One region of the Streptomyces sp. NPDC005791 genome, then DNA from elsewhere that is predicted to be linked to it. Evidence: riboswitches for the same ligand, from Rfam matches in the RefSeq annotation. Region 1 holds a riboswitch; the other holds the start of a gene.

The links. Region 1 has a riboswitch for cobalamin ahead of ACFYSH_RS13955 (ABC transporter substrate-binding protein). Riboswitches for the same ligand answer to the same signal wherever they lie in the genome.
Region 2: another riboswitch for cobalamin. It lies ahead of ACFYSH_RS06915 (ribonucleoside-diphosphate reductase subunit alpha); the one in region 1 lies ahead of ACFYSH_RS13955 (ABC transporter substrate-binding protein).

The regions. Positions count from the first base shown of each region.
Region 1 covers NZ_JBIAIP010000006.1:110,793-116,456, reverse strand. The annotation lists gene ACFYSH_RS13970 (PRC and DUF2382 domain-containing protein) at 1-522, shown strand, start outside; gene ACFYSH_RS13965 (ABC transporter ATP-binding protein) at 584-1,417, opposite strand; gene ACFYSH_RS13960 (iron chelate uptake ABC transporter family permease subunit) at 1,414-2,472, opposite strand; gene ACFYSH_RS13955 (ABC transporter substrate-binding protein) at 2,505-3,572, opposite strand; cobalamin riboswitch at 3,603-3,790, opposite strand; gene ACFYSH_RS13950 (hypothetical protein) at 3,867-4,028, opposite strand; gene ACFYSH_RS13945 (acyl-CoA dehydrogenase) at 4,034-5,664, opposite strand, start outside.
Region 2 covers NZ_JBIAIP010000002.1:567,476-573,139, reverse strand. The annotation lists gene ACFYSH_RS06915 (ribonucleoside-diphosphate reductase subunit alpha) at 1-2,208, opposite strand, end outside; cobalamin riboswitch at 2,346-2,480, opposite strand; gene mctP (monocarboxylate uptake permease MctP) at 2,690-4,324, opposite strand; gene ACFYSH_RS06905 (DUF3311 domain-containing protein) at 4,321-4,584, opposite strand; gene ACFYSH_RS06900 (GntR family transcriptional regulator) at 4,764-5,528, opposite strand.

The sequences.
Region 1 (5,664 bases):
GGCACCACGGCCGGCGCGGGCAGGCACCGCGACATGGACGCCTCCTCCACCTCGCGCCCGCTCGCGGGAGCCGGAGCCGAGCGGTCCGCCGCGGGCGCCGGAGGCCGGGAGGACATGATCCGGTCCGAGGAGCAGCTCCAGGTCGGCACGGAGGAGTACGAGAGCGGAAGGGCGCGGCTGCACAAGTACGTCGTGACCGAGAACGTCACGCGGACGGTGCCCGTGTCCCATGAGGAGGTGCGCGTGGTGCGCGAGCCTATGCGGCCTGGCGAGAAGGGAACAGGCATGAAGGGGCGCGAACTCGGCGAGCAGGACGTCGAAGTCACCCTGCACGCCGAACGAGCCACCGTCCGCAAGGAGGCGGTCCCCGTGGAGCGGGTCCACCTCGAAACCAGCAAGGTCACCGAGCAGAAGGAAGTCTCCGCCGAGCTCCGCAAGGAGAAGATCGACTACGCGGACGGCAAGGACACGGGCAGCGGCAAGGACACGGGCGGCGAGTTCGGCCAGGGACGTCGTCGCTGACCCCTCACACAGACAGCGGCGAAAGGCCGCACCACAGCAGCGAGGGGCGGACCCGGATGGTTCACGGGCCCGCCCTCTCGTCGTGCCTGCGCCGTCCGTGGACGGCTTCTCCCGGCAGGAACCGCACCGACGGGCGTCCGTCGGGCCCTTCCGGCCGCACCACCGCGCGTACGCGGTAGACATCGGCGACGAGTTCCTCGGTGATCACCTCCGAGGGTGTGCCGGCGGCCACCACACGGCCTTCCTTCATGACTGTCACCCGGTCGCAGAACATCGCGGCCAGATTGAGGTCGTGCAGCGCGATCACCGCGGTGACGGGCAGCGCGGCCACCAGGGACAGGAGTTCCAGCTGGTGTTGGATGTCCAGGTGGTTCGTGGGTTCGTCCAGCAGCAGCTCACGGGGCTGCTGGGCCAGGGCGCGGGCGATCTGGACGCGCTGGCGTTCACCGCCGGACAGGGTGTGCCAGGACTGCCCCGCGCGGTCGGCGAGCCCGGTGTGGGTCAAGGCCTCTCGCACGGCGGCCTCGTCCTCGGGCCCGGGCGCGGACCAGGCGCGCCGGTGCGGGATGCGGCCGAGGCGTACGACGTCCAGCACACTCAGATCGACCTGGGTGACCGCGTGCTGGTCGACGACGGCCACCCGGCGGGCCACACCGCGCCGGCCGGTCTCGGCGAGAGTGCGGCCGTCGAGGGTGACGACGCCCGCGCCGGGGGTGAGTACGCCCGCCATCACCCGCAGGAGCGTGGTCTTGCCGGAGCCGTTCGGTCCGAGGAGTCCGACGGTGGTGCCGGGCGGCGGCGCGATGCTCACGTCGTCGAGGACGATCCGCCCGCCGGCTTCCCTGCCGACCCGCGCGGCCCTCAGGCCGTCGCCGGGGGTGCCCGCCCGGGTCATCCGTTTCTCCTCGTGCGGTAGAGGACCAGAACGAAGGCGGGCACCCCGATGAGGGAAGTGACGACGCCGACCGGAACCTCCTGCGGGTCCAGGACGGTCCTGGCCAGGGTGTCGACCCAGACCAGGAACACGGCTCCGGCGAGCGCCGTCACCGGCAGCAGCCGCCGGTGCCCGGACCCGGTCAACGCCCGGGCGGCGTGCGGCAGGACGAGGCCGACGAACCCGATGGCGCCCGCCGAGCTGACGAGGGCCGCGGTCAGCAGCGCGGTGGTGCAGAGCAGCACGATCCGGGTGCGGGCCACATGCACCCCGAGGGCTGCCGCCGCGTCCTGCCCGAAGGCGAAGGCGTCGAGGGTACGAGCATGGCCGAGGCAGACCAGCAGGGTCACGGCGAGCACGGCGGAACACATCCACACATCGCCCCAGCCGACCCCGCTCAGCGAACCGAGCAGCCAGAACAGCACACCCCGGGTCTGTTCGGCGTCGGCCGCCGTCATCACGACGAAGGAGGTGAGTGCGGAGAAGAGCTGCATGGCCGCGACCCCGGAGAGGACCACCCGGTCGGTGGAACCGCCGAGGACGTGGCTGAGCAGCAGGACGAGGGCGAACGAGCAGAGGGCCCCGACGAAGGCGCCGCCCGAGATCGACACCGCTCCCCCGCCGACGCCCAGGACGACGACGACCACCGCGCCGGTGGACGCCCCGGAGGAGACACCGAGGACGAACGGGTCGGCGAGCGGGTTGCGCAGCAGCGACTGCATCACGGTGCCGCACACCGCGAGTCCGGCCCCGCACACCGCGGCCAGCAGGGTGCGGGGCATGCGCAGGTTCCAGATGATGCCGTCGCGTATGGGGGTCAGGCCTGCCTCGGTGAGGCCGAGGTGGGAGGCCACCGCGGACCAGACGTCGGGGACGGAGATACGGGCGGGCCCGATCGTGACGGCGACCGCGACGGACAGGAGCAGCAGGGCGAACCCGGCGCCCCACAGGACACCGTCGCGCAGCAGCCGGGCTCCTGCGGCCGCACCGGCCGCGGGTGGCTGCTCCAGGCTCATGTCCGGAGCGTGCAGAGCGTGTCCGGTCTTCGTCACCCCGCGAGCCCGAACGAACGCAGACCCGCGGCGACCTGCTCCACGCCCTCCACGGTCCGGATGGACGGGTTCATCGCCTGGCCGCTGAGCAGGACATACCGCTTGTGCCGGACGGCGTCCATGTTCTTGGTGGCGGGGTTGGACTCCAGGAACTCGATCTTCTTGGCGGCGCTCTCGGCCGTCTGCGACTTACGGGTCAGGTCGCCGATGACCAGCACGTCGGGGTTGCGGTCGGCGACGGTCTCCCAGTTGATCTGGGGCCATTCCTCGTGGGTGTCGTCGAAGACGTTCTCCGCGCCGAGTTCCTCGGTGATGATGCCGGGGGCTCCGCAGCAGCCGGCGAGGTAGGGGGCCTCGGCGTTGGCGAACCAGTAGAGCATCGTGGTGCCGGAGGCGTCCATGCCCTCGGTCGCCTTGCCGATACGGGCCTCGAGGCGGGCGACGAGAGCGTCGCCCCGCTCGGGGACGCCGAACACCCGGGCCAGCTCGCGCACTTCGGTGTAGACGCTGTCCATGGTCAGACGCTTCGTACGGGAGCCGTCGCCGCTGCCGCTGTTGTCCTTGGCCGTGCAGTCGGACGGCGAGACGTAGGTCGGCACACCGAGGTCCTCGAACTGCTCGCGGGGAGCCACACCGCCCTTGCCCAGGGTCGATTCGAAGGAGGCGCTGACGAAGTCGGGTTCCTGGTCGAGGACCTTCTCCGAGGAGGGACGGTTCTGCGCGATGCGGGGAACCTTCGCGTCGGCCTTCTCCAGGCCCTTCATCACGGGGTCGGTCCAGGTGGAGGTGCCGGCGATCCGGTCCGCCAGGCCCAGGGAGAACAGGATCTCCGTCGACCCCTGGTCGAGGGAGACCGCGTGCCGCGGGGCAGCCTCGACGGTCACGGTGCGCCCGCAGTTCTTCAGCGTCACCGGTTGACCGGCGCCGCCCCCGCTCTTCGCGGCTGTGGTCGATCCGCTGCCGCCGCAGGCGGTCAGCAGGACGAGTCCCGCGAGGAGCAGGGTGGTTCGGCGTACGGTGCTGGCTATGGGCGGCACGGAGTCCCTCGGCGTCTCTGGGCTCATGCGCGAAGCCCGTTACGGTGTTCCGCCTCCGGAACGGAAGCGGGTGCCAGCAGGTCTTCGGACTCGGGTTCGTCCGGACGGAGCGCCTTCCCGGTACACCCGAGGGTGTCCCAGTGGCAGTGGCCCCGCCCGTCCCCCTCACCGCTGCGCGTCAGCTCCGGATTCGCACCGGATTCCCTGACTCCACGTGGAGTGTGACTGGCTTCTGCAAGTTATCACGCGGCGCGGCGCGGGCCTCGGGGGCCGACGGCCGGTACGGCGCGCGGGCCCCCTCCGTACCGGCCTTCGGGCGGGTCAGCCCTTGGGGTGAACCGATTCGCCGCCTTGCGTCCACGGCTTCGCGCTCCGGCGGGCGAGCACGGACACCGCGCCCCAGTAGGCCAGCAGAACGCCGCGCAGGACCAGGATCTCCAGGCTCTCCCCCAGGCGGCCGTACAGGGTCTGTCCCCTGGTCACGGCGCTCATCGGGCGTCCGCCGGGCCCGTGTTCCAGGGGCCGCGGGGATCGTCGTACGCGTTCGCGTAACCGGGTCCGGCGATGGGCCAGTCGGCGAGCAGGGCCTCGGGCAGGGCGAAGGATTCGGCCAGTTGCGGGGAGTGCGCTGCGACGGCCGCGATCAGCTGCTCGGCGGTCTCCGGCAGGGCTTCGACCTGATCGCCGCTCAGGAGGCCTGCGGCCAGCAGGTCACCGCTGTTGCGGGCCACCCATTCGACGGCGAACAGCCGCTCCAGTTCTCCCAGCCGGTCCTTGGCGTCCCCCTCGGGCAGCGCCGCGCGGGCCTCCGCGTAGGCTGCGGCGGCCTCCTGGTACGCGTATGCCTCGACCCCGCGCAGGGCGGGGCCCGAGGCCGCGTTCCACCGCTCGAGGAGGTCGGCGTCGGGCGCCCGCTGCGCGCGCTCCCTCGCCCGGGCGAACCAGATGTCCTGGAGCGCGGTGAGGAGCCGGCCCAGGAAGCGCGGGTCGGCCAGGTCACCGGGGCTCGGGCCCCGGCCCGGGGCCTCGTCCTGACGGGGCTCGGCGGCGAAGAGCATCTCCGCCGCGGCCTTGGCGTACAGGGCGATGTTGTCGCCCTCCGCGGTGATGGCCCCCTCCACCCCTGTGACGAGTTCGGTCATGCCGTTGTTCTCCAGCAGGGCCTGCGCGCCGCAGCGTTCGCGGCTCTCGACGATGACGTCACGAGCCCGCCAGGTGATCCACGCCTTGGCGACGTCGACGAGTCTGCCGGCGTCCCTCCGGCCGTCCTCGCCCGTGCAGGCTTCCCACCGCTGCTGGGCCCGGCGGTGGAGGAGGCTCATGGCGAAGACCGTGGCCATGGCGGAGGCGAGCGGCCCGTGGTGGGTCCGGTGCGCGTTGACGGGCAGGGGCGGCGCGCCCCGCGTCCCGGAGATCAGCCGGTGACCGCCGTAGCGCACGGCGACGGCGAGGGTCGCGCGGGCCGAGCCCGCCGCACAGGCGCTCATGGACACGCGGCCGGGGACGACCCGTCCGATCGAGGTCAGAAAGCGCCGCCGCCTGTCCCCCGGGCCGGTCCTGAACTCCCCGGGGACCTCGCTCTCGTCGCCGCGTTCCAGCAGGGCGTCCCGCGCCACGAAGAGCCGGTCGAACGAGGTCAGGCAGTGGTCCACCGGACTTCCCATCCGGGCCGGGAGACGCCGCACGCGGACGCCCGGCAGTGTCTCCTCGTCGTCGGTGAGCGGCACCAGGAAGAGACGTACCCCGTGGTCGGATCCGTCGGCCACCAGACGAGCGGCGACCAGCCCGGACTTGGCTCCGCCCGCCGGGCTGGTGTTGGGCATGAACTTCTGGGCGCCCGCGTTCGGGGTGTGCAGGACGAAGCCGTTCCTCTCACGGTCGTAGGTCGCGGTGGTCTCCATGGCCGAGGCGTTGTTGCCGTGTGCCACCTCCGTACAGAGGAAGGTACCGATGCGCCGCATCGTCAGATAGTCGGACAGATCGCGACGGTCCGCGCACGCGTGGTCGAGGAGGCTGCCGAGGAAGAGGTTGTAGTGGATGCCCGCCACGGTGGTCAGCGCGGGGTCCACCGGGCCGAGCCAGGCGTGCAGAGCGGCCAGCGCCCGGGAGTCGGCGGCGA
Region 2 (5,664 bases), on a different contig from region 1:
CGCGTACATGGAGGAGAGCTTGCCGATCGTCGGCGTCTCCAGGAACAGGTTCAGTGACTGGCTCTGGTCGAGGAACGGCGTACGGGCCGCAGCCATGTCGATCAGGCCGCGCTGCGGGATCTCCCACGCCGTGCGGTACAGCGCCCGCACGTCCTCGGGGATCCAGCCGAAGCCCTGGACCGAGCCGCTCGCCTCGCGCAGGGCCTCGCGGGTCCTGGCGTCCCAGACGCCGAGCTTCTTCAGCTCGTCCACCAGGTAGGCGTTGACCTGGAGGAACTCCCCGCTGAGCGTCTCCCGCTTGAAGAGGTTGGAGACCTGGGGCTCGATGCACTCGTACACACCGGCGATCGAGGCGATGGTCGCGGTCGGCGCGATGGCGAGCAGCAGTGAGTTGCGCATCCCGCTCTTCGCGATCCGGGCCCGCAGGGCGTCCCAGCGCTCCGGCCAGTTCAGCTCGGTGGCGTAGTGGTCGGGATGCAGGACGCCCCGGGCGGCGCGGGTCTCCGACCAGGCGGGCAGGGGACCCGACCGTTCGGCGAGGTCGCAGGACGCCTCGTAGGCGGCGAGCATGATCCGCTCGGAGATCCGGGTGGAGAGCGCGCGGGCCTCGGGGGAGTCGAACGGCAGGCGGAGCTGGAAGAAGACGTCCTGCAGGCCCATCGCGCCCAGGCCCACCGGGCGCCAGCGGGCGTTGGACCGGCCGGCCTGTTCGGTCGGGTAGAAGTTGATGTCCACCACCCGGTCGAGGAAGGTCACCGCTGTACGCACGGTGGCGTCCAGCCGTTCCCAGTCGATGGTGCCGTCGGCGACGAAAGCGCCGAGGTTGACCGACCCCAGGTTGCAGACGGCCGTCTCGTCGTCGTCGGTGACCTCCAGGATCTCGGTGCAGAGATTCGACGAGTGCACGACACGGCCCGGCTCGGCGGTCTGGTTCGCGGTCCGGTTGGAGGCGTCCTTGAACGTCATCCAGCCCTGCCCGGTCTGAGCGAGCGTCCGCATCATCCGCCCGTACAGCTCACGGGCCGGGAGGGTCTTGCGGGCGAGCCCTTTGGCCTCGGCGGCCCGGTAGGCGGCGTCGAACGCGTCGCCCCACAGGTCCACCAGTTCGGGTGCGTCGGCCGGGGAGAACAGCGACCACTCCGTGTCCGCGTCGACGCGGCGCATGAACTCGTCAGGGATCCAGTGCGCGAGGTTGAGGTTGTGCGTACGCCGCTGGTCCTCGCCGGTGTTGTCGCGCAGCTCCAGGAACTCCTCGATGTCCGCGTGCCAGGTCTCCAGGTAGACGGCGGCGGCGCCCTTGCGGCGGCCCCCCTGGTTCACCGCGGCGACCGAGGCGTCGAGCGTCTTTAGGAACGGCACGATGCCGTTGGAGTGTCCGTTGGTACCGCGGATGAGTGAACCCCGGGCGCGGATACGGGAGTACGAGAGACCGATGCCGCCCGCGTGCTTGGAGAGGCGCGCCACCTGGTGGTAGCGGTCGTAGATCGAGTCCAGCTCGTCCAGCGGTGAGTCCAGCAGGTAGCAGGACGACATCTGCGGGTGGCGGGTGCCGGAGTTGAAGAGGGTGGGGGAGGAGGGCAGGTAGTCGAGCCGGCTCATCAGGCCGTACAGTGCGGCCACTTCCTCGAGGGCGCGCTCGGAGGTGTCCTCGGCGAGGCCGGCGGCGACGCGCAGCATGAAGTGCTGCGGGGTCTCGACGACCTCGCGGGTGAGCGGGTGGCGCAGCAGGTAGCGGCTGTGCAGCGTCCGCAGCCCGAAGTAGCCGAAGCGGTCGTCGGCTCCGTCGGCGAGCGCCCGGTCGACCAGCGCGTCGAGGGCGTCGGCGTGCAGGATGACGAACTCGGCCGTACGGTCCGCGATCAGGCCCTCGCGATGGCCGACGGCGACCGATGCCGAGAAGGAGACAGCGCCCTGGCCGGCGGCCTCGTCCGCGATGGCCCGGGTGAGGAGCCGGGCGGCGAGCCGGGAGTAGGCCGGGTCCTCGGAGATCAGGCCGGCGGCCGCCTCGGTGGCCAGCGAGCGCAGCTCGGCCTCGTCCGCCCGTGCGCTGCGGCCGCGCAGTGCGGCGGCGGCGACCCGTCCGGGATCGGTGTCGGGCAGATCGGCGGTGAGGCCGGTCAGGGTCCGCAGCAGTGCGGTTCCGGGAGCGTCGGTCGTGCGGCCTTCGGATGCCGCGGCTGAAACCGGGTCGGCTGGCGCGATGGTCACTGGGGGCTATCCCTCGCTCGGCCCAGGGCCTGCGGGAGCGGGGCAGCCGGGCACGACGGTGCCCGGGGAAGGACAGCACGGCGCACGGCGTCCACCGGCCCTCCGCGGGGCCCGGACGTCTCGGCGTCCGGTTCGGTCGAGCCGGACGCACTGTCGACAGGTCTTCGGACTTCGGGGTGCCCGGAAGCACACCGATCACCGTTGCGGGACAGTTCCGGATTCGCACCGGATTCCCCTGCGGCGACAGCGAGGTCGAGCATACATGTGGGGGCTGTCGATCGACGTAGCCCCCATATGTTGTGTCGTGACGAGTCAGAGCTGCAGGCGGTACGTCAGGAGCGAGGAGCCCTCCAGCGGATTGCGGTCCAGCTCCGGAGTCGGTACGGAGCCGAGGCGGTGGGGCCAGCCGCCCGGTACGACGACGTCCCGGCAGGGTGGACCCTGCCGGGACGTCGTCGTACTCCGTGACCGCTGCTGGAGGTCAGTGACCGCCCGGCGCACCCGCTGTGGCCGGCGGGAGCTCGGCCTTGACGCCCGGGTCTCCGACGTCCGCCGTGTAGTCCGACGGCGAGGTCTCGTCCACACCGGCCGGGGCCTTCACCGCGTTGAGGACGAAGGTCAGCACGACCACGACGACGAGGTTCAGCACGAACGCGGTGAGACCGATGTAGCCGATCTCGCCGATGCCGGGGATCTCCTTCGAGGACCCGCCGAAGTGCTTCTGGGTCGGGCTGGCGACGCCGTACGCCGCCACGGTGCCGTAGAGCATTCCGATCGCCCAGCCCGCGATCAGGGCCCAGCGGTGGAACCATCGGGTGAACAGGCCGCCCACCAGGGCCGGCATCGTCTGGAGGATCCAGATACCGCCCAGCAGCTGGAAGTTGATCGCGACCGTCTTGTCCATGGTGAGGACGAAGGCGAGCGCGCCGACCTTGACCAGGAGCGAGACCAGCTTGGAGACCTTGGTCTCCTGCGCCGGGGTCGCGTCGGGCTTGATGAAGTCCTTGTAGATGTTGCGGGTGAAGAGGTTCGCCGCGGCGATCGACATGATCGCGGCCGGCACCAGGGCGCCGATCCCGATCGCGGCGAAGGCAACGCCCGCGAACCAGTCGGGGAACATGTTCTCGAACAGCTGCGGGATCGCGAGCTGGCCGTTGTCCACCTTGATCCCGGCGGCGATCGCCATGAAGCCGAGCAGGGCCAGGAGGCCCAGCATCAGCGAGTACAGCGGCAGGATCGTGGTGTTGCGCCGGATGACCTCACGACTGCGGCTGGAGAGCGTCGCCGTGATCGAGTGCGGGTACATGAAGAGGGCCAGCGCCGAGCCCAGAGCCAGCGTGGCGTAACCCCACTGGCCCATGTCACCCGGGACGAGGCCCGCGACGGGCTTTCCCGCAGCCTCGTTCTTCGCCGAGAACGCCTCGCCCGCCTTGGCGAAGATGTCGTCGAAGCCACCGAGCTTGATCGGGATGTAGATGATCGCCACGGCGATGACCAGGTAGATCAGTCCGTCCTTGACGAACGCGATGAGCGCGGGCGCGCGCAGCCCCGAGGAGTAGGTGTACGCGGCGAGGACGGCGAAGGCGATCAGCAGGGGCAGGTCCTTGATGAACCAGTGCGTGGTCTCGCCACCGCCGACGCCCATGACGTCCAGCACGGCCTGGATGCCGACCAGCTGGAGCGCGATGTACGGCATCGTGGCGAGGATGCCGGTGAGCGCGACCGCCAGTGAGAGCCCTTTGGAGCCGAAGCGACCGCGGACGAAGTCCGAGGTGGTGACGTATCCGTGCTTGTGCGAGACCGACCACAGGCGCGGAAGGAAGGTGAAGATCAGCGGGTAGACGAGGATCGTGTACGGGACGGCGAAGAAGCCGGCCGCGCCCGCCGCGTAGATCGCCGCGGGCACCGCGACGAAGGTGTACGCCGTGTAGAGGTCGCCGCCGAGCAGGAACCAGGTGACCCAGGTGCCGAACGACCGCCCACCCAGGCCCCATTCGTCGAGGCTGGCCTCGTTCTCGGCCTTGCGCCAGCGCGCGGCCATGAATCCGATGACCGTGACGGCCACGAAGAAGAAGATGAACACGGCGAGTGCGACGCCGTTCACGCCGTCCTTCATGCGGACGCACCCCCCTTGCGGGCGCGCTGGTCACGCTGCCACAGCTTGTACGCGATCATGGTGAGAGCGGTCGAGACCAGCACCCAGAGCATCTGGTACCAGTAGAAGAACGGGATGCCGATGAAAGTCGGTTCGACCTTCGCGTACGAGCCGACCCAGAGCATCGCCACGAACGGGGCGATCAGGCAGAGCCCGATGACCACCCTGGCCGGTGTCACTGTCGGTGCTGTCGGTGGGTTCGCATCGTTTTCTTCTGGCATGTGGCGACTCCGTCCCCTCGCTGATCACCTGGTGCAATGCGCAGGAAATCTAAGCGAGAGTTCCGGCCACCGTCACCCCCCGTCCGCATTGCGGTCCTGCAACGGTCCGGTGTCGCCCGAAATGCCTGGTCCCCCTGTGCGTACAGGGGGACCAGAGGTGTCAGGGAGTCCGTGGCGTCTCAGTCCGTGGGACGCTTCAGGCGGGCCACGAACTTGTACCGGTCACCCCGGTAGACGGAGCGAACCCACTCCACCGGTTCGCCGTCCCCGTCGATCGAATGCCGGGACAGCATGAGCATCGGAAGCCCCACGTCCGTGCCGAGCAGCCCCGCCTCGCGCGGCGTGGCGAGCGAGGTCTCGATGGTCTCCTCGGCCTCGGCGAGCCGGACGTCGTACACCTCGGCCAGTGCGGTGTAGAGCGAGGTGTACTTCACCAGTGAACGGCGCAGCGCGGGAAAGCGCTTGGCCGAGAGGTGGGTGGTCTCGATGGCCATCGGTTCCCCGCTGGCGAGCCGGAGCCGCTCGATCCGCAGCACCCGCCCGCCCGCCGTGATGTCCAGCAGCCCGGCGAGCGTGTCGTCCGCCGTGACATAGCCGATGTCCAGCAGCTGGGAAGTGGGTTCCAGCCCTTGGGCGCGCATGTCCTCGGTGTACGAGGTGAGTTGGAGGGCCTGGGAGACCTTCGGTTTGGCGACGAAGGTGCCCTTGCCCTGGATGCGCTCCAGCCGGCCTTCGACCACCAGCTCCTGGAGGGCCTGGCGCACCGTGGTGCGCGAGGTGTCGAACTCCGCGGCCAGGGTCCGCTCCGGCGGCACCGGGGTGCCGGGCGGCATGGTGTCCGTCATCTCGAGGAGATGGCGCTTGAGCCGGTAGTACTTCGGGACGCGTGCGGTACGCGTACCCGCACCGGTCTCGCTCGTACTGCTGCCCCCGTCGGCACCCATGGCCCGCCTTCCCGACTGCTGCGTTGCTGCCGTCACCGGCTCCTCCGTCTGTCGCGGCTCACATGGTGGCACGGTCCGGTCACGGGTCGTCGCCCTCCCTCAGGTGTCGGTCCGATAACGGACGCGAGTGCACTTC